Regions from separate parts of the Kocuria kalidii genome, predicted to be linked through region 2. Evidence: riboswitches for the same ligand, from Rfam matches in the RefSeq annotation. Region 2 holds a riboswitch; each other region holds the start of a gene.
The links. A riboswitch is a leader RNA that binds a small molecule or an ion and turns the genes downstream of it on or off. The one in region 2 is predicted to bind S-adenosylmethionine.
Positions count from the first base shown of each region.

Region 1: linked by a shared signal. The riboswitch ahead of ACH9D3_RS12820 (MetQ/NlpA family ABC transporter substrate-binding protein) and the one ahead of ACH9D3_RS06630 (ATP-binding cassette domain-containing protein) in region 2 are both predicted to bind S-adenosylmethionine.
Region 3: linked by a shared signal. The riboswitch ahead of ACH9D3_RS13030 (bifunctional o-acetylhomoserine/o-acetylserine sulfhydrylase) and the one ahead of ACH9D3_RS06630 (ATP-binding cassette domain-containing protein) in region 2 are both predicted to bind S-adenosylmethionine.

Region 1 is NZ_JBISWJ010000086.1:13,689-16,951, reverse strand. Features, by position in the region: gene dxr (1-deoxy-D-xylulose-5-phosphate reductoisomerase) at 1-1,202, shown strand, start outside; SAM riboswitch class IV at 1,246-1,362, shown strand; gene ACH9D3_RS12820 (MetQ/NlpA family ABC transporter substrate-binding protein) at 1,462-2,352, shown strand; gene ACH9D3_RS12815 (ATP-binding cassette domain-containing protein) at 2,349-3,263, shown strand, end outside.
Region 2 is NZ_JBISWJ010000044.1:1,668-4,930, reverse strand. Features, by position in the region: gene ACH9D3_RS06635 (aliphatic sulfonate ABC transporter substrate-binding protein) at 1-870, opposite strand, end outside; gene ACH9D3_RS06630 (ATP-binding cassette domain-containing protein) at 973-1,794, opposite strand; SAM riboswitch class I at 1,800-1,904, opposite strand; gene ACH9D3_RS06625 (maleylpyruvate isomerase N-terminal domain-containing protein) at 2,011-2,691, shown strand; gene ACH9D3_RS06620 (CoA-binding protein) at 2,745-3,209, shown strand.
Region 3 is NZ_JBISWJ010000087.1:22,894-26,156, forward strand. Features, by position in the region: gene metX (homoserine O-acetyltransferase MetX) at 1-196, opposite strand, end outside; gene ACH9D3_RS13030 (bifunctional o-acetylhomoserine/o-acetylserine sulfhydrylase) at 193-1,584, opposite strand; SAM riboswitch class IV at 1,662-1,777, opposite strand; gene ACH9D3_RS13035 (VOC family protein) at 1,976-2,614, shown strand; gene ACH9D3_RS13040 (CPBP family intramembrane glutamic endopeptidase) at 2,657-3,263, opposite strand, start outside.

The sequences.
Region 1 (3,263 bases), on a different contig from region 2:
GCCGGATCAGCGTCCTCGGTTCGACGGGCTCGATCGGCACGCAGGCGCTCGACGTCGTGCGGGCCGTCCGTGAGCTCGACGGCGCGGCCCCGTTCACCGTGGTCGCGCTCGCGGCCGGGGGGCGCCACCCGGAGCTGCTGGCGGAGCAGGCCGTCGAGACCCGCGCGGCCCTCGTGGCGACGAGCGGGACCGGCCGGGACGCGGCCCGGCTGGCACGGCTGATCGCGGAGTGCGCGTCGGCCGCCGGGGCCACGGACTACCGCCCGGACGTCCTGCACGGACCCGATGCGGCATCGGCGGCCGCGGCCCACCCGGACGCCGACCTCGTACTCAACGGGATCACCGGCTCCATCGGACTCGCCCCCACGCTGGCGGCGCTGCGGGCCGGGCACAAGCTCGCCCTGGCGAACAAGGAGTCGCTGATCGCCGGAGGGGCTCTCGTCAAGGAGGCCGCGGCGGCCACCGGGGACCCGGACGCGCTGATCCCCGTGGACTCCGAGCACTCCGCCCTCGCGCAGGCGCTGCGCGGCGGCACCGCCGGAGAGGTGGACCGGCTCGTGCTGACGGCCTCCGGCGGCCCCTTCCGCGGCCGCTCCCGGGCCGAGCTCGAAGCGGTCACCCCGCAGGACGCGCTGCGCCACCCGACGTGGGACATGGGCCTGATGGTCACGACCAACTCGGCCTCCATGGTGAACAAGGCGCTCGAGGTGCTCGAGGCGCACCTGCTCTTCGACGTCCCGCTCGAGCGCATCGACGTGGTGGTCCACCCGCAGTCGGTCGTGCACTCCATGGTGCAGTTCGTGGACGGCTCGACGATCGCCCAGGCCTCGCCGCCCGACATGCGCCTGCCCATCGCGCTGGGCCTGGCCTGGCCGCACCGGGTGCCCGGCGCGGCCCCGGCGTGCGACTGGACGCGCGCCGCCGAGTGGACCTTCGAGCCGCTGGACCGGCAGGCGTTCCCCGCCGTGGACCTCATCAAGGCGGCGGGGGAGCGCGGCGGCACGTGCCCCGCGGTCTTCAACGCCGCCAACGAGGAGGCGGTGCAGGCCTTCCACCACGGCCGGATCCGCTTCCCGTCCATCGTGGACACGGTCGAGACGGTGCTCGGCGAGCACGAGGGGACCGGCAGCCCGGACCTCGAGGCGGTGCTCGAGGCCGAGCGCTGGGCCCGGCGCCGCGCCCACGAGGTCCTGGCCCGCTGACCGGCCCGGATTGGTCCCGCCGTACGTGCTAGTGTGTCCGGCGGATGACGAGTCCCAGCGCGAAGCCCTGGCTTGCTGGGCGGCAACCCTCTCCCGTAGTGGGGTGCCCCAGGTGAACCATCCGGCACCGGCCATCGACGGCCGGCGGCAAGTACGGTTCGACCGTGGACCCGCCCTCCGGCGTGCCCTCGACCGTGGCCGCCGTCCGTGATGCACCGGTGGGAAGCCCCGACATCCCGGACCCACGGAAAGGCACGACATGCGATCGCAGCGCCTCACCTTCTTCGCCCTGGCCACCACCCTCGGCCTCACCCTCACCGCCTGCGGCGGGGAATCCGGCACCAGCGCCGAGAACCCGGCCGACGACGGCGTCGTCACCATCGGCGTGGTGGGCGAGAACTCCACCCACGAGGCGCTGCAGCAGGTGGCGGAGGAGAACGGCGTGACCGTCGAGTACGTCTCCTTCAGCGACTACCAGCAGCCGAACCCCGCCCTGAGCAGCGGGGAGATCGACCTGAACTGGTTCCAGCACCCCGCGTTCCTCGCCGACTACAACAACAACGCCGAGGACACCATCACGCCGGTCGGCTCGACCTCGATCTACCCGCTGGGACTGTACTCGGAGGAGTACACGTCCTTGGACCAGTTCCAGGAGGGCGACACCGTGGCCGTGCCCAACGACTCGATCAACCTCTCCCGCGGCCTGCTCGTGCTGGAGGAGGCCGGCCTGATCCGCTTCACCTCCGAGACCACGGCCCCGACCGAGTTCGACATCGACGAGGAGAACTCCACCGTCTCCGTCACCCCGGTCTCGGCCGAGCAGACGGTGCTCTCCCTGGACTCCGTCCAGGGCTCGATCGTGAACAACGACTTCCTCGCGGACGCCGGACTCGACGCCGACGACGCGCTGTTCGAGGACGGCGCCGACAGCGAGGGCGCCCGCGCCTACGTCAACCTCTTCGCGGCCCAGGAGCAGTGGGCCGAGGACGAGACCCTGCAGCAGGTCGCCGGGTTCTACCACGACCCCGCCGTGCTCGAGGCCGAGGCCAACGAGACCGACGGCACCGCGGTGCCGCTGCAGCTCGAGCAGCAGGAGCTCGAGGACATCACCACCCGCTACGCCGAGGACCTGCAGGGGCAGTCGGAGTGACGGGTGCGGATCCGATCGTCCGGTTCGCCGGGGTGAGCAAGACCTTCGTGGTCGGCACCGGCCGCTCCCGCCGCGAGGTCACCGCCGTGGAGGACGTCACGCTCGACATCCGCCGCGGTGAGATCTTCGGCGTGATCGGCTACTCGGGCGCCGGCAAGTCCACGCTCGTGCGCCTCATCAACGGGCTCGAACCGGTGACGAGCGGCACCGTGGAGGTCGACGGCCGCCGGGTGGACGGGCGCACCGAGCCGCAGCTGGCGTCGCTGCGCCGGGACATCGGCATGATCTTCCAGCAGTTCAACCTCTTCACCTCGAGGACCGTGGCGGGCAACGTCGAGTACCCGCTCAAGCGGGCCGGCTGGCCCAAGGAGCGGCGCCGGCAGCGGGTCGCCGAGCTGCTCGAGTTCGTGGGCCTGAGCGAGCGGGCCCGCAACTACCCGGAGCAGCTGTCGGGCGGGCAGAAGCAGCGCGTGGGCATCGCCCGTGCGCTGGCGTCCAACCCCAAGCTGCTGCTCGCCGACGAGTCGACGAGCGCGCTGGACCCGGAGACCACCCAGGAGGTGCTGCAGGTGCTGCAGCGGGTCAACCGGGAGCTGGGCATCACGATCGTGCTCATCACCCACGAGATGGAGGTCGTGCGCGCGATCGCCGACCGCGTGGCCGTGATGGAGAACGGGCGGGTCGTGGAGCACGGCAGCACGGCCGAGGTGTTCTCCCGGCCGAGCACGCAGACCGCACGGCGCTTCGTCTCGTCGGTCATGCACACCGAGCCCGGCCCGGACGAGGTGGAGCGGCTGCGGCGCACCCACCACGGCCGGCTCGTGTCCGTGGACGTCCGGGACGACACCGACATCGGCGGGATCCTCTCCGACGGCGTCACCCGGGGCGTGCGCTTCACCATCGCCTTCGGG
Region 2 (3,263 bases):
GCCGGGCACGTGGTCGATGTCCAGGTTGGTGCGCTCGAGCACCTTCTCGGCCACGGACAGCTCGATCCCGGCCGCCTCGGAGAGCAGCTGCGCGGTCTCCCGGGTGTTCGCCTGCGCCCACTCCCGGGCGTAGGCGTAGACGTCCACCACGGTCTGGGCGGCCTCGGGCCGCTCCTCGAGGAAGGTCTCGTGCGCGTTCAGGAAGCCGTAGGTGTTGAAGTCGACGTTGCGGTAGAACAGCTCGGCGCCGTCCTCCTCCGCGGCGGCCATGATCGGGTCGAGCCCGGCCCAGGCGTCCACCTGGCCGTTCTCGAGGGCGGCGCGGCCGTCGGCGTGCTGCAGGGTCTGGATCGTGACGTCCCCCGGGTCCACCCCCGCCTCGTCGAGGGCCTGGAGCAGGAAGAAGTAGGGGTCGGTGCCCTTGGTCGCGGCCACGGTGCGGCCCGCCAGATCGGCGACCTCCTGCACCTCGCTGTCCGCCGTGGTCACCAGGGCGGACCACTCCGGCTGCGAGTAGACGTCGATCACGTGGATCGGGGTGCCGTTGCTGCGGGCCAGCAGCGCCGCGGAGCCCGCGGTGGAGCCGATGTCGACCGCCTCGGCGCGCAGCGCCTCGTTGGCCTTGTTCGACCCGGCGGACTGCACCCACTCGACCTCGACGCCCTCAGCGGAGAACGCCTCCTCGAGCCACCCCTTCTCCTTGATCACGACGGAGAGCGGGTTGTAGGTGGCCCAGTCCACGCGGACGGTGCCGTCGCCGGCGGCCTCCGCCTGGCCCTCGCCCTCACCGGCCATGCAGCCGGTCAGGGCGAGCGCCAGGACGGCGGTGAGAGCGGGGATCGTGCGGACGGAGCGCTGGGGCAGGGGCATGGCGGGGCCTTTCGTGGTGGACGGGCGGGGCCGGTGGCGCGGGCGGGCGCGGCGGTCCGGGGAACGGGGCGGGGCGGTTCGGGGGCGGGTCAGCGGGTCGCGTCAGTGGTGGGTGTCGACGCCGAGGTGGCCGAGGAGCTGCACGCGCAGGTCGGCGAGGACCTCGGAGGACCGGTCCCGGGGGCGCTCCCCGGGCACCGGGAGCACCGTGCTGATCGACGCCGGGGCGGTGGGGCCGGTCCGGTCCAGGACCACGATCCGGTCCGCGAGCTGCAGCGCCTCGTCCACGTCGTGGGTGACGAGCAGGACGGTCGTGGGCTGGGCCTCGTGGATCGTGAGCAGGAGGTCCTGCATCCGGAGGCGGGTGAGGGCGTCGAGCGCGCCGAAGGGCTCGTCGAGCAGGAGGACGCCGGGGTTGCGGGCGAGGGCCCGGGCCAGGGAAGCGCGCTGGGCCATGCCTCCGGAGATCGCACGGGGGCGGTGGTCCGCGTGCGCGGTGAGGCCGACCAGGCGCAGCAGGTCGTCGATCTCGGCGTTGCCCTCGTCGCGGGGGAGCCCACGGGGCAGGCCCAGGCGGACGTTCTCGCGGACGGAGCGCCACGGCAGCAGGCGGGGCTCCTGGAAGGCGACCGCGCAGCGCGGGTCGATCCCGGACACGGGCGTGCCGTCGATGAGCACCCGGCCCGCGGAGGCGGTGTCGAGCCCCGCCGCGGCGCGCAGCAGGGTGGACTTCCCGCACCCCGACGGCCCCAGGATCGCCAGCACCTCGCCGGGCCCGGCGGTGACGTCCACGTCCTGCAGGACGTGGTGGGTCTCGCGGCCGGACGGGAAGGCCTTGCCGACGTGCTCGAACGCCACGGAGAAGGCGCGCTTCGGGGTGCCCGGTGCGCCGGACGGCGCAGGGCGGAGCAGGGAGGTGCTCATGATCAACTCCATCGGTCCTGGCTTTAGCACCTTGCACGGGGGATCAGGAGGATCCGTGCCGGTTGCTGCGACGTCGACGAGCCAGGTCTCTCAGCCGCTCCGGATGGTTACGCGGTCCATTGAACGTCCTCGACGTGTTCCCTGGCAAATGCGCTCCCTCCGCGGCGACGGCGGGACCGGGTGGCACGCGGGCCGTCCGTGCCCCACCATGGACCCATGACGAGCCGCAATCCCTCGCCCCGAGCCGACCTGGTGCGCGACGCCTGCACGGCGTTCGGCGCGGTCCTCGACGGCCTCGGCGACGACGACTCCTGGGCCGCGACCGGGTGCACGGGGTGGTCGGTCCGGGACCTCGTGCACCACTGTGCGATGGATGGGCTGCGGGGGCTGGTCGCCCTGCACACGCCCACGACCGCCCGCCCGGACCGGGACGCCGCGACCTACTGGACGGACTGGGGCGGGGACCCGGAGGCGGCCGCCGAGAGCCGGCGCCGGGCCCGGGTGGCGGCCTCCATGCTCCCGGACTGGGACGCCGTGCGCGAGCTCTACCGCGGGACCGCCGGGGCGCTCGTGCACGCGGCCGAGCACCGCGGCAGCGGCGGCGCGGTCCGCACCGACGGGCACGTGCTGCGCGTCGAGGACCTGCTGAGCACCCTCGCGGTGGAGGCCACGGTGCACCACCTGGACCTGATCCAGCACCTGGACGGCTCGCCCGGGCCCGCCGCGGACGGGCTCGCCGAGGTCCGCCGGGTCCTCACCGACCTCTGGGAGCGGGAGCCGCTCGAGCACTGGAGCGACGAGCACTTCGCCCGCGTGGGCACCGGCCGGGCGGAGCTGTCCGCCCCGGAGCGCGCGGAGCTGGGAGCGTACGCCGACCTCCTGCCCCTCTTCTCCTGAACCTCCCCCGCTACCCCGGGGCGGGGACGTGGTTCCCGTGCCAGGCTGGGGGCATGAGCCGCAACGACCCCGCCGTCATCGACCGCCTCCTGACCCGGCCCGGCCGGTGGGCCGTCGTGGGACTGACCGGCAACACGGCCCGCACCGCGCACTCGGTCGCGCGGCGGCTCCGGGACGACCTCGGCATGACGATCGTCCCCGTGAACCCGAAGGGCGAGCCGGTGCACGGCGAGCGCGGCTTCCGCACGCTCGCCGAGGTCCCGCGGCCGATCGACGTGGTGGACTGCTTCGTCAACTCCCGGCGCGTCGGCGCGGTGGTGGACCAGGCCATCGCCGCCGGCGCGGGAGCGGTGTGGCTGCAGCTCGGCGTCGTGGACGAGGACGCGGCCGCCCGGGCCGAACGGGCCGGCCTCGACGTGGTCATGGACACCTGCCCCCTGATCGAGCTCCGGCCCCGGCTCCGGCGGGGCTGGACCCTCGACCCCCGCCGGGATCCGCCGTTCCTCCCGCCCGCCTGAGCCGCCCCGTCCCCGGCGGGACGCGGCTTGCGCCGGGCGCGGGGAGAGCCGCTA
Region 3 (3,263 bases), on a different contig from region 2:
CGGTGAGGGCGTGCTGGACGAGGACCGCGTTGGACCGGTCCGGGGCGAGGGTCCCCCAGGTCTCGTAGGCGATCCGGACCCCGGGCAGCCGGAAGCCCGACTCGAGCTCCAGGGTGCCGATCTCGGCCACGCGCGGCACCCCGTCCTCGCGGACGTCGGTCCCGGCGGCGGCGCCCCGCACGACCGTCACGGTCACTCCTGTCCTCCGCGCGCGGCCGCGGCCGCGGCGAAGCCCTGCTCCAGGTCCGCGAGGATGTCGTCGATGTGCTCGAGGCCCACGGACAGGCGCACGAAGCCCGGCTCCACGCCGGACGCCAGCTGCTCCTCGGGGAGGAGCTGGCTGTGCGTGGTGGACGCCGGGTGGATCACGAGGGAGCGGACGTCCCCGATGTTCGCCACGTTGGAGTGCAGGGTGAGGGCGTCCACGAAGGCGGCCCCGGCCTCCCGGCCGCCGTCGAGCACGAAGCCCAGGATCGACCCGGCGCCCCGGGGCGCGTACTTCAGCGCCCGCTCGTGCCACGGCGAGGACTCCAGCCCCGCCCAGGACACCGAGCGCACGTCCTGGCGGGCCGCCAGCCAGCGGGCCACCGCCCCGGCGTTGGCCACGTGCCGCTCCATCCGCAGGGACAGCGTCTCGATGCCCTGCTCGATGAGGAACGCGTTGAACGGGGAGATCGCCGAGCCGAGGTCGCGCAGCAGCTGCACCCGGGCCTTGAGGACGTAGGAGAGGTTGACGCCGAAGACGCCCTCCGCGCCCAGGGCCTGGGCGTAGACGAGCCCGCCGTAGGACTCGTCCGGCTGGTTGAAGCCGGGGAAGCGCTCGGGGTAGCGGCCGAAGTCGAAGGCGCCGGAGTCCACGATCACGCCGCCGATGGCGGTGCCGTGGCCGCCCAGGAACTTGGTGGCGGAGTGCACCACGACGTCCGCGCCCCAGCGGAAGGGCTGGACCAGGTACGGGGTGGCCACGGTGTTGTCCACGATGAGCGGCACCTCGCTGTCGTGGGCGATCCCGGCGACCGTCTCGATGTCGAGGACGTCGTTGCGCGGGTTCGGGATCGTCTCCGCGAAGAAGGCCTTGGTGTTCGGGCGCACCGCGCTCCGCCAGGCCTCGGGGTCGTCCGGGTCCGTCACGAACGTCGTCTCGATGCCGAGCTTGGGCAGCGTGAACTTGAAGAGGTTGTAGGTCCCGCCGTACAGGCTGGGGCTGGCCACGACGTGGTCGCCCGCTCCCGCGACGTTGAGCACCGCGAACGTCGTGGCCGACTGTCCCGCGCTGACCATCAGGGCGCCCACGCCGCCCTCGAGGGCGGCGATCCGGTTCTCCACGACCTCCGTGGTCGGGTTGCCGATCCGCGTGTAGATCGGGCCGAGCTCGGCGAGCGAGAAGCGGTCGGCGGCGGCCTGGGCGTCCGGGAAGACGAAGGACGTGGTCTGGTGGATCGGCAGGGCCCGGGACCCGGTGACCGGGTCGGGGCTCTGCCCCGCGTGGATCTGCCGGGTCTCGAAGGACCAGCCGGCCGGGTTGTCCGGGGTGGGCCGTGCGGTCGTGGGGGCGCCGGTGCCGGCAGCGGGGGACTCGGACATGCCGTGGGACTCCTTGCGGTGTCAGGGGTCCGGTTTCCGGCCGAGCTGGTGCGGCCGAGCGACGGCCGGGCACCGGGGACCCGCGCTTGCTCGCTCGCGGGTCGCGAGGAGCCTGGTCTTCACCCAGGGCACCCCACCGCGGAGGAGGGTTGCCGGCCAGCTAGCTGGGGCTTGGACGCTGGCGCTCATGACCTGGACAACATTGTCCGGATTCGGGCGCGGCGGCGTCAAGCCGGGGCCGGGCACGACTCCCGAGAACGGCCCGGCCCGCGCGGCGCCGGACGCGCCGCGGACCGGAGTTCGGACCGGAAGGTGAGCCGGGGAGCGAACCGCGTCGTGGCCGGGCCCGGCCGATTTGGAGACGAAACTCACACGGTGCCACGATGTGGCCATGAGAGTCGACCACGTGTCCTACGCCTGCCGCCCGGAGGGCCTGGCGGCCACCACCGAGCGGATCGCCGACCAGCTCGGGATCGAACCGGTCAAGGGCGGTGTGCACCCCCGTTTCGGCACCCGCAACATGATCCTCCCCCTCACGAACCACCAGTACGTCGAGGTCGTCGAGGTCCTCGAGCACCCCGCGGCGGTGAAGGCCCCGTTCGGCCAGGCCGTGCGCGCCCGCTCCGAGGCCGGCGGCGGCTGGCTGGGCTGGGTCGTCGAGGTCGAGGACCTCGCGCCGTTCGAACGGCGACTGGGCCGTTCCTCCGTCCCCGGCTGCCGGGTGTTCCCGGACGGGCGGTGCCTGGAGTGGCACCAGATCGGGGTCAAGGGCCTGATCGCGGATCCGCAGCTGCCGTTCATGGTGCGCTTCGACTCCGGCCCGGAGATGCACCCGTCCCAGGCGCGGATCACGGACGTGGGCCTCGCCGGGATGTCGATCGCCGGCGCCCCGGAGCGGGTCACCGAGTGGCTGGGCGCCCCGGTCGAGACCGCCCTCGACGACCTCGACGTCGACTGGCGCTACCCCGCCGGCACCCCCGGGGTCCTCTCCGTCACCTTCAGCACCCCGGACGGCTCCGTCACCATCTGAGACCGCTGCGGCCGGGCACGCCGGTGCCCGGCCGCAGCCGGCTCAGCCCAGCAGCCACGCGGTGCCGAGGAAGCCCACGGCGTCCAGCAGGAAGTGCGCGACGACGAGCGGCATCACCCGCCCGGTGCGCCGGTAGAGCTCCGCGAAGACGAGTCCCATCACCACGTTGCCGAGGAAGGGCCCGATCCCCTGGTAGAGGTGGTAGCTGCCGCGGAACAGGGCCGTGACCACCAGGACCGCCGGCCAGCCCCACCCGATGCGGGTGAGCCGGTCGGTCAGGAACGCGACCACGACGACCTCCTCGAGCAGGGCGTGGCGCAGCGCCGAGAGCAGGAGCACCGGAACGGCCCACCAGTGCTCGCCGAGACCCGATGTGGTGACCTCCGCGGTGATGCCCAGGGCCCGCCCGGCCCCGTAGAGGGCCAGCGTCCCCACCCCCATGAGCAGGAAGAGCACGGTGCCCAGACCGAGGTCCGGGAGGGGCATGCGGGCGTCGAGCCCGATCCGCCGGCGCACCGTGCGCAGGGCGCCTGCGGAGCCGGCGAGCAGGTACAGCGCCAGCAGGACCGGCACCAGGTCCAGGGCGATGCCGGTCAGCTGGCGCAGCAGGTCGAACAGCGGCTGCCGGCTCAGCGGCGGGTTCATCGTC